2 regions of the Streptomyces sp. NBC_01460 genome follow, and region 1 is predicted to be linked to the other one. Evidence: riboswitches for the same ligand, from Rfam matches in the RefSeq annotation. Region 1 holds a riboswitch; the other holds the start of a gene.
What was found. Region 1 has a riboswitch for S-adenosylmethionine ahead of thrC (threonine synthase). Riboswitches for the same ligand answer to the same signal wherever they lie in the genome.
Positions count from the first base shown of each region.

Region 2: it holds a riboswitch for S-adenosylmethionine, as region 1 does, so the genes downstream of both, OG488_RS09975 (aminotransferase class V-fold PLP-dependent enzyme) here and thrC (threonine synthase) in region 1, are expected to answer to the same signal.

Region 1 is NZ_CP109473.1:4,678,204-4,686,019, forward strand. Features, by position in the region: gene OG488_RS20985 (ABC transporter substrate-binding protein) at 1-1,150, shown strand, start outside; gene OG488_RS20990 (DUF3263 domain-containing protein) at 1,165-1,425, shown strand; gene otsB (trehalose-phosphatase) at 1,499-2,347, shown strand; gene OG488_RS21000 (alpha,alpha-trehalose-phosphate synthase (UDP-forming)) at 2,334-3,725, opposite strand; gene OG488_RS21005 (glucosyl-3-phosphoglycerate synthase) at 3,795-4,745, opposite strand; SAM riboswitch class I at 4,899-5,026, shown strand; gene thrC (threonine synthase) at 5,045-6,343, shown strand; gene OG488_RS21015 (MoaD/ThiS family protein) at 6,372-6,647, shown strand; gene OG488_RS21020 (cold-shock protein) at 7,098-7,304, shown strand; gene groL (chaperonin GroEL) at 7,636-7,816, shown strand, end outside.
Region 2 is NZ_CP109473.1:2,235,788-2,243,603, forward strand. Features, by position in the region: gene OG488_RS09955 (NYN domain-containing protein) at 1-539, opposite strand, end outside; gene OG488_RS09960 (hypothetical protein) at 577-819, opposite strand; gene OG488_RS09965 (rhomboid family intramembrane serine protease) at 990-1,739, shown strand; gene OG488_RS09970 (Lrp/AsnC family transcriptional regulator) at 1,736-2,017, shown strand; gene OG488_RS09975 (aminotransferase class V-fold PLP-dependent enzyme) at 2,094-3,470, opposite strand; SAM riboswitch class IV at 3,654-3,771, opposite strand; gene trpD (anthranilate phosphoribosyltransferase) at 3,856-4,920, opposite strand; gene qcrB (cytochrome bc1 complex cytochrome b subunit) at 5,041-6,666, opposite strand; gene qcrA (cytochrome bc1 complex Rieske iron-sulfur subunit) at 6,663-7,715, opposite strand; gene qcrC (cytochrome bc1 complex diheme cytochrome c subunit) at 7,712-7,816, opposite strand, start outside.

The sequences.
Region 1 (7,816 bases):
GGCCGACTACGGCACCGGTGCGGAGAACAGCTCCCAGAAGTACTGGGACGACGTCGCCGGGAAGTTCGAGGAGGACAACCCCGGCATCAAGGTCGAGGTCAGCGTCTACTCCTGGAAGGACGTCGACCGCAAGGTCGCCGAGATGGTGAAGGCCGGAAAGGCCCCCGACATCGCGCAGATCGGGGCGTACGCCGACTACGCCGAGGCGGGCAAGCTCTACACGGCCGACGAGATGATAGCCATCCGCACCGGGTCCAACTTCCTTCCCTCGCTCACCGACGCGGGCCAGGTCGACGGCAACCTGTACGGCCTGCCGTTCGTGGCCAGCACCCGGCTCCTCTTCTACAACAAGGACCTCTTCGCCAAGGCGGGCCTCGGCGCCCCGCAGACCTGGGACGACATCCAGGCCGACGCCACCACGCTGAAGCAGCGCGGCGTCACGTACCCCTTCGCCCTGCCGCTCGGCCAGGAGGAGTCCCAGGCCGAGACCCTGATGTGGCTGCTCAGCGGGGGCGGCGGCTACACGGACGAGGTCGGCAACTACGACATCGACTCCCCGGCCAACATCGCGACCTTCCGCTGGCTGACGAACAACCTCGTCGGCAAGGGCCTCACCGGCCCAGTCGCCCCCGCGAAGCTCGACCGGGCGAAGGCCTTCGACGCGTTCACCAAGGGTGAGGTCGGCATGCTCAACGGCCACCCGACCCTGATGCAGGAGGCCGAGAAGAACGGCGTCGACGTCGGCATGGTCCCGCTGCCCGGGGTGGACGGGCCGACCAAGGGCTCCATGGGCGTGGCCGACTGGATGATGGGCTTCAAGCAGAACGGCCACCGGACGCAGATAGGCAAGTTCCTCGACTTCGCCTACAAGGACGACAACGTGACGGCCTTCGCCGACCAGTACGACCTGCTCCCCGTGACCAGCAGCGCGTCCGCCGCGATGGAGGCCGACAGCAAGCACAAGTCGCTCCACGCGTTCCTGACGGCGCTGCCGAACTCGCAGCTGCCCCCCTTCGGCAAGACGTCGTGGGCGCAGGTCAGCGAGACGGTCAAGGAGAGGATCGGCTCCGCGGTCGAGCCCGGCGGCAACCCGGAGGGCGTGCTCGTGGAGATCGCGGCCAAGGCCCGGCAGGCGGAGAGCGCGGAGTAGGTAGGTTGGTCGGCATGACCGCCGGCCCGCCCGACCCCGCTGACCCCACCGCCCCGCTCTCCGGCCAGGACCGTGCGGTCCTGGCCCTGGAGCGGCGCTCCTGGGCGGGCCCCGGCGCCAAGGAGCGGGCGATCCGGGAGGAGCTGGGCATCTCACCGGTCCGCTACTACCAGCTGCTCAACGCACTCCTGGACGACCGCCGCGCGCTGGAGGAGGACCCGGTCACGGTCAACCGCCTGCGCCGGGTCCGCGAAGCGAGGCGCGGCCGCCGCTGAGGCCCTGTCCGGGGCCGGTGCCCCGGGGCGGGAAGCCGCGCGGCCGGGCGGCCCGCCCGCTACGCTCACCCGCATGGGCAACCCGGCACACCCCCTCCCGTCCCCGTCCACCCAGGCCGGCCGCGAAGGCCTCGCCGCACTCCTCGCCCGCCCCGGCCGCGCGGTGGTCGCGCTGGACTTCGACGGCACGCTCGCCGACATCGTCCCGGACCCGGAGCAGTCGCGCGCCGACCCCCGGGTGGTTCCGGCCCTCTCCGCGCTCGCCCCCCGGGTCGCCGCGGTCGCCGTGATCACCGGCCGGCCGGCCTACACCGCCGTGCGGTACGGCGGCTTCGCCGGGGCGCGTGGCCTGGACCGCCTCGTCGTCCTCGGGCACTACGGCGCCGAACGCTGGGACGCCGCCACCGGGTCCGCCCACGCCCCCGCCCAGGACCCCGGCGTCGAAGCCGTCCGGGCGGAGCTCCCCGCCGTGCTGGCGGAGGCGGGCGCCGACAGCGGCACCTGGATCGAGGAGAAGGGCCGCGCGGTCGCCGTGCACACCCGCCGCGCCGCCGACCCGCAGGCCGCCTTCGAGGCCCTGCGCGCCCCGCTGGCCGGCCTCGCCGCGCGCCACGGCCTGATCGTCGAACCGGGTCGGCTGGTCCTGGAGCTGCGCCCGTCCGGCATGGACAAGGGCGTGGCGCTGGAGGGCTACGTGAAGGAGGTCGGCGCCGAGGCGGTGCTGTACGCCGGTGACGACCTCGGCGACCTCGCCGCGTACGCCGCCGTCGAGAAGCTCCGCACCGAGGGCGTCGCGGGCCTGCTCGTCTGCAGCGGCACCGAGGTCCCCGAACTCGCCGAGCGCGCCGACCTGGTGCTCCCGGGCCCGGCAGCGGTGGCGGACCTGCTCCACTCCCTCGCCCAGCACCTCACCCAGGGCTAGGGGCGTCCCGCAGCGCGTCCAGCTGGTCCAGGAACCACTGCTGCGGCGGGAGCGCCGTCGCGGCGGCGGCCAGGCGCTTCGTGCGGGCGCCCCGCTCGTCGGCGTCCATCGTCAGCGCCTCGTGCAGCGCCGCCGCCGTGGCCGACACGTCGTACGGGTTGACCACGATCGCGTCCTCGCCCAGCTCCTCGTAGGCCCCCGCCTCGCGGGACAGCACGAGCGCGACGCCGTGGTCGGAGACGACCGGGACCTCCTTGGCGACCAGGTTCATGCCGTCGCGGATCGGGTTGACCAGCGCCACGTCCGCCAGCCGGTACGCCGCCAGGGAGCGGGCGAAGTCGTCGTCGACGTGGAGCAGGACCGGGGTCCAGCCCTTCGTGCCGTACTCCGCGTTGATGCTGTCGGCGACCCGCTGGACCTCGGCCGTGTAGTCGCGGTAGACCGAGAGGTCCTGCCGTGAGGGGTAGGCGAAGGCGACGTGCACCACGCGCTCGCGCCACTCGGGGCGCTCCTCCAGGAGGGCCCGGTAGGCGTGCAGACCGCGGACGATGTTCTTGGAGAGCTCGGTGCGGTCCACCCGCACGATCGTGCGCCGGTCCGCGCCCACCTGGCCCCGGAGGATCTCCATGCGCTCGTCCACGTCGTCCTCGCGGGAGCGGCGGCGCAGGAAGTCCGCGTCGGCGCCCAGTCCGTGCACCCCGATCCGGGTGTGGCCGGTGCCGCCGAGGATCTCCGTGCAGCAGCTGATGAAGGCGTCGGCCCAGCGGCGGGTCAGGAACGCGGCGCGGTCGGCACCCAGGATGCCCTTGAGCAGCTGCTCGCCGATGTCGTCGGGAAGCAGCCGGAAGTAGTCGACGGGCGCCCAGGGGGTGTGCGAGAAGTGGCCGATCCGCAGGTCGGGGCGGAGCTCGCGCAGGATGCCGGGGACCAGCGAGAGGTGGTAGTCCTGCACGAGGACGGCGGCGCCCTCGGCCGCCTCCTCGGCGAGCGCCTCGGCGAAGGCCCGGTTGTACGCCTCGTAGGAGGCCCACTGGCGGCGGAACTCCGCGTCGAAGACGGGCTCCACCGGCGTCTGGTAGATCATGTGGTGGACGAACCAGAGCACCGAGTTCGCGATGCCGTTGTACGCGTCCGCGTGGACCTCCGCGTCGATGTCGAGCATCCGGACGCCGGGCTCGGACACCCCGCGCCGCACCGCCTCGCGGTCGCCGTCGCTGAGGGCGGCGCACACCCACAGCTTGTCGTCGACGGCGCTGAGGCCGGAGACCAGCCCGCCCCCGCCCCGTTTCGAGTCGAGCGTGCCGTCCTCCCGCCGTGCGTACGACACCGGGCCGCGATTGGACGCGACGAGGACCTGGGCAGCGTGCTCGGAGACCATGTACCCGAACCTAGCCCGTTCGGGAAGCCGCCAAACGTGAAGCGGGTGTGGAGCCGGGCGGGAGAAGCGTCACGCCGCGTCCCGGGAGGCGTACTCCGCGATGTCCCGCATCGGCGGCCGCTCCTCGGTGTCCACCGCGTGGGTGCGCGGGACGAAACCGCCGGGTCCTCGCTCGAACTGGACGAGCTCGGGCCGTACGAGCGGTCCCCGGGAGAGCCGCAGCTGCGCCGTGCGGTAGATCGCGGCCGACATCCGGCCGAGGGCCTGGCCGTCCTGGTGGCGGTGCCTGCGGACACCGACGTCGACCTGCGCCAGCGCGTCCAGGCCGACCGTGTGCAGCGCGTCGACGAGCAGGGCGAGCTCCACTCCGTAACCGACGGGGAAGGGGAGCCGCTCCAGCAGGGAGCGCCGCACCGCGTACTCGCCGCCCAGCGGCTGGACGAAGCCGGCCAGCCGCGGCCAGTGCAGATTGAGCAGCGGGCGGGCCACCAGCTCGGTCACCCGGCCGCCCTGTCCTGCCGCGTCGCCGAGCGGGCGGTCGTACATGGCCTTGACGAAGTGCACCGAGGGGTCGGTCAGCAGCGGTCCGACGATGCCGGAGACGAAGTCCGCGGAGAAGTCCTTCAGGTCCGCGTCGACGAAGCAGACGATCTCGCCGCTGGTCACCAGCAGCGAGCGCCACAGGACCTCGCCCTTGCCCGGCAGGGCGGGGATCCGGGGGAGGATCGCGTCGCGGTGCACGACCCGGGCGCCGGCCCGGCGCGCCTCCTCGGCGGTGGCGTCGGTGGATCCGGAGTCGATCACCACCAGCTCGTCGACGAGCGGGACCTTCTCCATCAGCTCGCGCCGGATCTCCGCGACGATCGCCCCGACCGTCGCCTCCTCGTCCAGCGCGGGCAGGACGACGCTCACCCGCGCGCGGTGCGGATCCGTCGCCCGCGCTGCCGTGAGGCGGTCCAGCGGGCGGTCGGCAGCCGACCAGGAACGCCTGGTCAGCCAGCGTTCCACCTCTTCCAGCACGGTCGATACTCCCTGTATGTGATCCATCTCGCGGTTCGGACGTCTATCTCAACCGTCCGGTGCTTCGGTTACAGTCTTGAACAACGCGGATGACCCTCGCATGTCGGGGTCGGTCCGCGAATAAACGCCCGGATCCATGGTCCGGTGCCATAGCGCTCATCCAGAGGGACTGAGGGAACGGCCCGTTGAAGTCCCGGCAACCCTCCTGCCGACCGCGAGGTCACGGTGGGGAAGGTGCCAATTCCGTCTTGTGGCGAAATACGTCGCAAGGAAGATGAGGAGAAAGGGCCTCCGCCATCATGGCCGTGCAGACAGTTGCAGCGAACACCAATTCTTCCGCCGTGGACCTCGGTCCCGCCGCGGCGCTTTCCTGCCGCGAGTGCGGCGAGCGTTTCGAGCTCGGACCCATTTTCGCCTGTGCGTCCTGTTTCGGGCCGCTCGAAGTGGCGTACGACCTGCCGAGCGGCTCCCCCGAAGAGCTGAAGAAGCGAATCGCCGAGGGTCCGAACAACATCTGGCGCTACGCGCCGCTGCTGCCGGTCCCCTCCGACGTCGCGGACAAGCCCAACATCAACCCCGGCTTCACGAAGCTGGTCAAGGCCGACAACCTCGCCCGCGAGCTGGGTGTGACCGGCGGCCTGTACGTCAAGGACGACTCCGGCAACCCGACGCACTCCTTCAAGGACCGTGTCGTCGCCATCGCCGTCGAGGCCGCCCGCGCCTTCGGATTCACCACACTCTCCTGCTCCTCCACCGGCAACCTCGCCGGCGCGGTGGGTGCCGCCGCCGCTCGCGCCGGCTTCCGCTCCTGCGTGTTCATCCCGCACGACCTGGAGCAGGGCAAGGTCGTCATGGCCGCGGTGTACGGCGGCGAGCTGGTCGGCATCGAGGGCAATTACGACGACGTCAACCGCTTCTGCTCGGAGCTCATCGGCGACCCGCTCGGCGAGGGCTGGGGCTTCGTCAACGTCAACCTCCGGCCGTACTACGGCGAGGGCTCCAAGACCCTGGCGTACGAGATCTGTGAGCAGCTCGGCTGGGAGCTGCCCGACCAGCTCGTCATCCCGATCGCGTCCGGCTCGCAGCTCACGAAGATCGACAAGGGTCTGCAGGAGCTGATCAAGCTCGGCCTCGTCGAGGACAAGCCGTACAAGATCTTCGGTGCCCAGGCCGAGGGCTGCTCCCCGGTCTCCACCGCCTTCAAGGCCGGCCACGACGTCGTGCGGCCCCAGAAGCCGAACACCATCGCCAAGTCCCTGGCGATCGGCAACCCGGCCGACGGCCCGTACGTCCTGGACATCGCCCGGCGCACCGGCGGTGCCGTGGAGGACGTCAATGACGAGCAGGTCGTCGACGCGATCAAGCTGCTGGCCCGGACCGAGGGCATCTTCGCGGAGACCGCGGGCGGTGTGACCGTCGGCGTCACGAAGAAGCTGATCGACGCCGGCCTGCTCGACCCGACGCTGACAACCGTGGTCCTGAACACCGGTGACGGCCTCAAGACGCTCGACGCGGTCGCCCCCACGACCGGCCTGTCGGCGACGATCCGGCCCAGCCTGGACGCGTTCCGCGACGCGGGCCTCGCCGCCGCCAACTGACCACCCGAGACCGAAGGAAGGCACCCACATGAGCGTCAAGGTCCGTATCCCCACCATCCTCCGCACCTACACGGACGGTCAGGCCGAGGTCTCGGCGGAGGGCGCGATCCTCTCCGAGGTCATCGCGTCCCTGGAGCAGAACCACCCGGGCATCGGCGCCCGTGTCCTCGACGACCAGGGCAAGCTGCGCCGCTTCGTCAACGTGTACGTCAACGACGACGACGTGCGCTTCGAGGGCGGTCTGGACGCGGCCACCCCGGACGGCGCCGGCGTCTCCATCATCCCGGCCGTCGCCGGAGGCTGACCGCCGCAGGCGCGATACGGGCCGGCTCGGCCGCCCGGTTCCACAGAGTGAGCAGAATGCCCCCCTCCGCGAGAGAAGCGGAGGGGGGCATTCTGCATGGTTGAGCGCGGTACAGTTGGGGAAGTCCCCGCAGCTACCCGCGCCGCCCGCATATGAGAATGCGCCTGGCCGCGACAAGAAGTAGCCAAAGTACGTGAACCCCTTGAGGCATAAGTGGCCTTTGTCAGGCCCGACTTGCCCTGGAATCCCATGAATTCCGCCTATCCGTGCGCTCGCGTGCGCCCAGAATTCTCGTCCGATTGACCTGTTGCAGAGGGCAGTTGGGCAGATACATTCGGCCGCGGTCGACGCGTTCCGGCGCACGCCACCCTCTCCTGTCGGAGGGTGAGTTCTGACCCGGGCCCGCGAAGTGCGGTGCTCGTGCAAGGGCCAGTAATAGGGGAGTTAGGCATGGCTCAGGGCACCGTCAAGTGGTTCAACGCGGAGAAGGGGTACGGCTTCATCGCGGTCGACGGTGGTGCGGATGTTTTCGTCCACTACAGCGCGATCCAGATGGACGGGTACCGCACCCTCGAAGAGGGTCAGCGAGTTGAATTCGAGATCTCGCAGGGCCAGAAGGGGCCGCAGGCGGACATGGTCAAGCTCGCCGTCGGCTGAGCTCGGCGCGGTCGGCCAACGACACTACTCACGCGCGAGAGGTCCGTACCCCCACCGGGGTGCGGGCCTCTCGTGCGTCCCCGGCCTGCCCTGTCGCTCCTCTGTTCGCCCCCGGTGGTTGTCCACATCCCGAGGACGACGCTTGCACTCGCAGGGGTCGAGTGCTAATCATTGGCGTTAGCACTCTCCAGGTGAGAGTGACAGAAACTTGGACCGGGCCGGTGAGGCCCGCAGGCCCAGTGGGGCAAGGAACCACTGAGCACGCTGGCCGTCCGTCGCGGGCGCCTCTCGGTCCGGAGAAATCCACCCCTGTCCGGGAGGACCACTTCACATGGCCAAGATCATCGCGTTCGACGAGGAGGCACGGCGCGGTCTCGAGCGCGGGATGAACCAGCTCGCCGACGCCGTCAAGGTCACCCTCGGCCCCAAGGGCCGTAACGTCGTCCTCGAGAAGAAGTGGGGCGCGCCCACGATCACCAACGATGGTGTTTCCATCGCCAAGGAGATCGAGC
Region 2 (7,816 bases), 2.4 Mb from region 1:
TCAAGCTCCGAGCGCAGCCGCTCGGTGTCGGCCCTGGTCTGGCCACGGGCCTGGTCGAGCTCCTCGCGCAGCCGTTCCAGCTCGCGCCTGGTCTCCTCGTCCGCCCGCTCGGCGTGCGCCCGCTGGACCTCCTCGCCGGCGGCGGCGACCAGCTTGGCCCAGCCGGCGGGGCGCAGCACGTAGGCGGCGGCGGCCACGTCGACCGGATCGGCGGCGGCGGGCGGCGCACCGGACGTGAGGGCTTCGGCCAGCTCCGGCTGGGTCTGGCCGACCCGCTCGCCGATGCGCCGCCGGAAGGCGGGATCGCTCTCCAGCGCGGCCGCCATCGCGTTACCCGCGAACTTGGCCCGCCTGGTGGGAGTGAAGCGGGCGTACTGCCGCAGTTGGGCGGGGAGTTCGCCGACGGTCAGACCGCCGAAGGCGTCCGAGACCAGCGCCACCACCTTGCGGCGCACACCCTCGGGCAGCGGACGGTCGAGCGACTCCGCGGTGCCGTCGGCCGCGTCGGCCGGTCCGGCGCCGCCTGTCGGCTGCTCCACCATCCATCACCCCAATATGTCTGTCCGCACGGCCCCGTCAGGAGTCGGCACCAGGCCTGTCGACCAGCTCGATCTGATCCACGGCGTTGCACCAACGACAGCGCACCGACTCGATGGTCTCACTGACCACCTCGCGCTCCTCGACACTCGACTCCCCGGCCAGGTCGAGATGCACGTACTCGACGACCTTCGAGGAGCGCGTCACATCGAAACGGGTGAGGTTGCCGCAGAGCGTGCAGCGCCAGCGGGTCCCGTCCGTCGGCTGGGGAACCGTCGTCATCGTTGCGTCCTCTTTCGTCGTTCGTCGAGTCTCGTACGTGCCCAGGTCTTCGATCTCGCGGTGCGCCGTCGAACTGCGGATGTCCTGCCGCAACCCTACGGCCTTGCGCATACCTATCGACACGGCGAGGCGGTCTGTCCCGTTCTCGCCGGGTGCGTCATGCTCTGTACGTGATCGATCGGCGGGAAGTCCACTGGCGGGAGCGCGCCCGGGAGCTCGGGGCGGCGGCCGCGGCGGGCGGCGCCCCGGTCACGTACGGGATCGTCGCTCTCTGCTGCGCGGTGTTCCTGATCAGCCCGCTCTCCGGGTTCAATCCCGTCGGCGGCGGCGCCGACGCCCTCCTGGCCGCCCAGGCCGGGTACTTCGAGCGGTGGGGCGTGATCCCCAGCGAGCTCATGGAGGGCTCGGCGCACGCGGCGCTGACCCCGCTGACCGCGCTCTTCGTGCACGGCAGCTGGCTGCACCTGCTGGGCAACCTGCTCTTCCTTCACGTGTTCGGCGCGATGACCGAGGAACGCATGGGCCGCGCCGAGTTCACGTTCTTCTACCTCGTGTGCGGCTACGTCGCTCTGGCGGCCTACGCGGTGGTGCACGCGGACTCCGACCAGACACTGGTCGGGGCGTCGGGGGCCATCTCGGCGGTGCTCGGCGCGTTCCTCTACCTCTTCCCCCGGGCCCGGGTCACCAGCCTCTTCCCCTTCCTCTTCTTCCTCCCGCTGCGTTTCCCCGCCTGGATCGTGCTCGTGTTCTGGTTCGTCCTGCAGTGGCTGGCGGCGCAGAGCGCGGGCAGCGGGCCGGGCGTGGCCTACCTCGCCCACGTGGCGGGCTTCGGGGCCGGGTTCCTCTACGCCTGGGGCCGGTTCCGGGGGACTAGAGTGAAAGCTCCAGCCACGGCCACCGAGGGAGAAAGACAGCCGTGATCACCGCGATCGTGCTCATCAAGACCAGCGTGGACCGGATTCCCGAGATCGCCGAGGCCATCGCCGCGCTGGACAGCGTCAGCGAGGTCTTCTCGGTCACCGGTACGTACGACCTGATCGCCATGGTCCGGGTGGCCCGGCACGACGATCTGGCCGATGTCATCCCGGGCCGGATCAGCAAGATCCAGGGCGTGGAGGCGACGGACACCCACGTGGCGTTCCGCACCTACTCGCAGCACGACCTCGAGGCGGCCTTCGCCATCGGCCTCGACGCCTAGGGCTCCTGCGCGTACGGCTCCGGCGGGGGACGGAAGGCATGCCTTCCGTCCCCCGCCGGAGCCGTCTCCGGACCGGTCAGACCTGCGCGGCGCCCCGGTCGGGCACACAGCGGCCCTCCTCGGTGCGGTAGGTCCAGCGGGCGCCCTTGCTCACCAGCTCCCGGACGGCCCCGACGAACCGCTCGATGTGCTCGTCCGGCGTGCCCGCGCCGAAGCTCACCCGGATGGCGTTGAGGGACCTCTCCCCCGGCGCGGCCTCCGGGGCGCCGCACTCGCCCGGGTCCTGCGGCTCGCTGCCCAGCAGGGTCCGCACCAGCGGGTGGGCGCAGAACAGTCCGTCGCGCACCCCGATGCCGTACTCGGCGGAGAGCGCCGCGGCGAAGTGCGAGCTGTTCCATCCCTCGACCACGAAGGAGATGACGCCGACCCTCGGGGCGTCGTCGCCGAACAGCGAGAGCACCTTGACCTCGGGGACACCGGCCAGGCCCTCGCGGACCCGGGTCACGAGCTGCTGCTCCCGCGCGACCAGCCGGTCGAAGCCCGCCTCGGTCAGGGCCTTGCAGGCCGCGGCGATGGAGTAGACGCCGATGACGTTGGGCGATCCGGCCTCGTGCCGTGCCGCGGTGGTGTGCCACTCGACGTCGACGCCGCCGTCGGTGCGCCGGGCGACCTTGCGGGAGGCTCCGCCGCCGGCGAGGTAGGGCTCCGCGGCCACCAGCCAGTCGGACCGGCCGGCGAGCACGCCCGAGCCGAAGGGCGCGTACAGCTTGTGGCCGGAGAAGGCGACCCAGTCGACGTCCAGCGCGGCGATGTCCACCGGGTGATGCGGCGCCAGCTGCGCCGCGTCGAGCACGATCCTCGCGCCGTGGGCGTGGGCGGCGACGGCCAGTTCCCTCACCGGCCACAGCTCACCGGTGACGTTGGAGGCGCCCGTGACGCAGACCAGCGCGGGCCCGTGGGGGTCACGGGCGGCCAGCGCCCGCTCCAGCGTGGCGACCGCCTGGTCAGGGGTGCGCGGAGCGTCGAGGTAGGTCACCCGGGCGTCGCGCCAGGGGAGCAGCGAGGCGTGGTGCTCGGTCTCGAACACGAACACCTGGCAGTCGGCGGGAAGCGCGGCGGCCAGCAGGTTGAGGGAGTCGGTCGTGGAGCGGGTGAAGACCACCTGGTCGTCGGCGCGGCAGCCGAGGAACTCCGCCACGGTCACGCGGCTGCTCTCGAACAGGTCGGTGGAGAGCTGCGAGAGGTAGCCGGCACCGCGGTGCACGCTGCCGTAGTACGGGGCGTAGGCGGCCACGTCGTCCCACACCCGCTGGAGGGCCGGGGCGCTGGCCGCGTAGTCGAGGGCGGCGTAGGTGACATCTCCGCCCGTCACGAGCGGAACGGTGACATCGGCACCCAGAACCGGCAGCGGGGCACAAACCGACTGGTCGACGGCAGCGGTGGTGACAGACATGGCGAACTCCCGTAAGAGGCAGGCGAAATCCACGCACCGGCGGTCCGACAGGACACGGCAGCAGTACGGGGAACAGAGAAAAGGGTGTGCGGAGGAGGGCGTCTCGCCCTATCGCATTCGCTTGCTCACAAGAGGCTCCCTGGGACCAAGGACCCCAAGGGGTGGCATCCGACGATGCCGAGGGGCCCGCGCTTGCCACAGACCTCGCTGCCTGCGGCCTGGTCTTCACCCGGGGCACCCCGCCACGGACGGAGGGTTGCCGGACAGCGGGCCGGGGCCGTAGTCGCTGTCACTCATGACCTGCGCAGCATCTTGCCATACCCGTGACGACGCGCAAGGGCGCAGTCCGCGATGCGGACTGCGCCCTTGCTCACACCGTGCGCCCTCAGGCGTTGCTGGCCGCCACCCAGCGCTCCAGCGCGCGCTTGGCCGCGCCCGAGTCGATCGACTCCGCGGCCCGCGCGATCCCGGCCGCGAGCTGCTCGTTCAGCGTGCCCTCCGCCGGGTCCAGGGCGACCAGCGCGGCGGCGGAGTTGAGCAGCACCGCGTCGCGTACGGGGCCGCTCTCCCCGTCGAGCAGCCGACGGGCCACGTCCGCGTTGTACGAGGCGTCCGCGCCGCGCAGGGCCTCGACGGGGACCAGGTCCAGGCCGACGTCACGCGGGTCGAAGGCCTCCTCGCGGACGGCACCGTCACGGACGATCCAGACCCGCGAGGTCGCCGTGGTGGTCAGCTCGTCCAGACCGTCGTCGCCCCGGAAGACCAGCGCCGAATTCCCCCGGGCCGCCAGCACACCCGCCACGATGGGCGCCATCCTCACGTCGGCGACCCCGATGGCCTGGGAGCGCACCCGGGCCGGGTTGGTGAGCGGGCCGAGGATGTTGAAGGTGGTCTGCGTGCCGAGCTCCTTGCGGGCCCTCGCGGCGTACCGCAGGGCCGGGTGGAACTTCACGGCGAAGCAGAAGGTGATGCCCGCCTCCTCGGCCACCGCGACGACGCGCTGAGGCGTCAGGTCGAGGTTGACGCCGAGCTTCTCCAGGACGTCCGAGGCCCCGCTCGCCGAGGAGGAGGCCCGGTTGCCGTGCTTGACGACCTTGGCGCCCGTCCCCGCGACGACGATCGCGGACATGGTGGAGATGTTGACCGTCTTGGCCATGTCGCCACCGGTCCCCACGATGTCGACCGTGCGGCCGGGCACGTGGATGGTGTGGGCGTGCTCGTACATGGCGCGGACGAGTCCGGTGACCTCGCCGACGGTCTCCCCCTTGGCGCGCAGCGCGACCGCGAAGCCGGCGATCTGCACGTCGGAGGCCTCGCCGCTCATGATGCGGTCCATGGCCCAGGCCGTGTCGTCCTCGCTCAGGTCCTCACCGCGCAGGAGGGGGGTCAGCACGCCGGGCCAGGTAGGGGCCGCCACGCTGTCGCCGCCGTCCGGGGTCACAACGTTCATGGTCCGCTCCTGGGGTCCACAGCCGGTACAAGAATGCCTCCACCCTATCCAGCCCCGGGGACGGCGAAGAGCCCCGTCCATCGGATGGACGGGGCTCCCGCTGTGGCGTTCAGCTGGTGATCAGTGGTGGCCGTGGCCCTCGGTGATCTCCTTGTACTCCTCGACGGTGGGCTTGGCGATCTGGTTGTCCTCGCCGTAGTAGCTCTTGCTGAGCCGGACCCGCAGCTTCTGGACCGCCGACGGCTTGCGCTCGACACCGTTCTCGTCGACCGTGGGGCCGATCTCGAGCGGCTTGTACTGCTCGTGCGCCGTGAGCGTGTGCAGCTGCCCCGGGCTGAGCGGCTCGTGGATCTCCACGAACTCACCGTGCGGAAGGCGCTTGATGGTGCCGGACTCGCGCCCGTGCAGCACCTTCTCCTTGTCGCGGCGCTGGAGGCCGAGGCAGATCCGGCGCGTGACGACGAACGCCACGACCGGGCCGACGAAGAAGGCGATCCGCACGAACCAGCTGATCGCGTTGAGCGACAGGTTGAAGTGGGTCGCCCAGATGTCGTTGCCGCCGCCGATCAGCATGACGAAGTAGATCGTCACCCAGGCGACACCGAGACCGGTGCGCGTCGGAGCGTTGCGCGGGCGGTCCAGGATGTGGTGCTCGCGCTTGTCCCCGGTGATCCACGACTCGATGAAGGGGTAGAGCGCCAGGGCCGCGAGGATCACACCGAACAGGACCAGCGGGATCAGCACGCCCAGGACCAGCGTGTGGCCCCAGAGGTTGATCTCCCAGCCCGGCATCACACGGACGAAGCCTTCGGCGAATCCCATGTACCAGTCCGGCTGGGCGCCCGTGGACACCTGGTCGGGCCGGTAGGGGCCGAGCGCCCAGATCGGGTTGATCGTGGCGATCGCCGCGATGATCGCGATGAAGCCGAAGACCAGGAAGAAGAAGCCCCCGGCCTTGGCCATGTACACCGGCAGCAGCGGCATGCCGACGACGTTCTTGTTCGTCCTGCCAGGCCCGGCGAACTGCGTGTGCTTGTGGAAGAAGACCAGGATGAGGTGGCCGACCACGAGCCCGAGCATGATGCCCGGCAGCAGCAGGATGTGGATCGAGTAGAACCTCGCGATGATGTCGCCGCCGGGGAACTCCCCGCCGAACAGGAACATCGAGATGTAGGTGCCCACGATCGGCATCGACAGGATGGCGCCCTGCGTGAAGCGCACGCCGGTTCCGGAGAGCAGGTCGTCCGGGAGCGAGTAGCCGGTGAACCCGGTGAACATGCCCAGGACGAACAGCAGGAAGCCGAACAGCCAGTTGATCTCACGCGGCTTGCGGTACGCCCCGGTGAAGAACACCCGGAACATGTGCACGAACATGCCGGCGAGGAAGATCACCGCTGCCCAGTGGTGGATCTGCCGGACGAGCAGACCACCGCGGACGTCGAAGCTGATGTCCAGCGTCGAGGCGTAGGCCTCGGACATCCGGATGCCCTGCATCGGCTCGTACGAGCCGTGGTACACGACCTCGTTCATGCTCGGGTGGAAGAACAGCGTCAGGTACACACCCGTGAGGATGATGATGATGAAGCTGTAGAGGCAGATCTCACCGAGCATGAAGGACCAATGGTCCGGGAAGATCTTGCGCATGTTGGCCTTGGCCAGGCCGTAGATGCCCAGTCGGCCGTCCGCCCAGTCGGCCACCCGCTCACCGGCGGGCGCCTTGCGCTGTGTTTCCGTCGCAGTACTCATCCGCGCTCCCAGAAGGCAGGACCGACGGGCTCTTCGAAGTCACCGAGCGCCTCGAGGTTGCCCTCGCTGTTCACACCGATCCGCAGCTGCGGAAGGGGATGACCGGCCGGACCGAAGATGACGCGGGCGCCGTCGGAGAGGTCGAAGGTGGACTGGTGGCACGGGCAGAGCACGTGATGCGTCTGCTGCTCGTACAGGCTGATCGGGCAGCCGACATGGGTGCAGATCTTGGAGAACGCCACGATTCCCTCGTGGGCCCACTCACGCTCGCGCTTGTCCTTGATGTTGTCCGGCTCGATCCGGATGATCATCAGGGCGGCCTTGGCGATCTGCGTCTGGAAGTCGTGCGCGTCCTCCTCCAGCCCCTCGGGCATGGCGAAGGTCAGCGAACCGACCACGACGTCCTCGGGACGCAGCGGCTCCATGGTGTTCATGTTCACCAGCTGCTTGCCCTTGGCCCACAGGGTCGAGCGGAGCTTCTTCTCCGGCAGCGGACCCAGGTCACGCAGCAGCACCACACCGGAGAGCGGCACCAGGGCCAGCGCACCGAACATCGTGTTGCGGATCAGCTTGCGCCGCCCGATCGCGGACTCCGCGGCACCCGCCGCGAAGTCGGCCATCACCTTGGCCTTGACCTCGGGCTCCGCCTCGATCGCGTGCCGGTCGTCGGCGACCTCCACATCCGACATCAGGGTCCGCGCCCAGTGCACGGCACCCGCGCCGATGAAGAACAGCGCCAGCCCCAGGGTCAGACCCAGGGAGAAGTTCAGCGCGCTCACATGACCGAACGGCCAGATGTAGACGATCTTGTCGACCGGGAAGATCACGTAACAGGCGATGAAACCGACCGTCGCCAGCATCGACAGCGTGAACATGAACGCGACAGCCCGCTCGGAGCGGTTCGCGGCCCGTTCGTCGATGTCCTGGACGCGCGGCCGGTGGGCCGGCAGCCCCGGGTCCGCGAACGGATCGTTCGCGACCTCGACCGCGCCGTGCGCGGCCCCCTGCTCAACCGGCAGGTTCTCTTCTGGAATCTGTTGGCTACTCATGACTTCTTGGCCTTAGCGGTGTGGGCCGCGACCCAGACGGCGATGGCGACCAGGCCGCCCAGGCCGAAGATCCAGCCGAAGAGACCTTCACTGACGGGGCC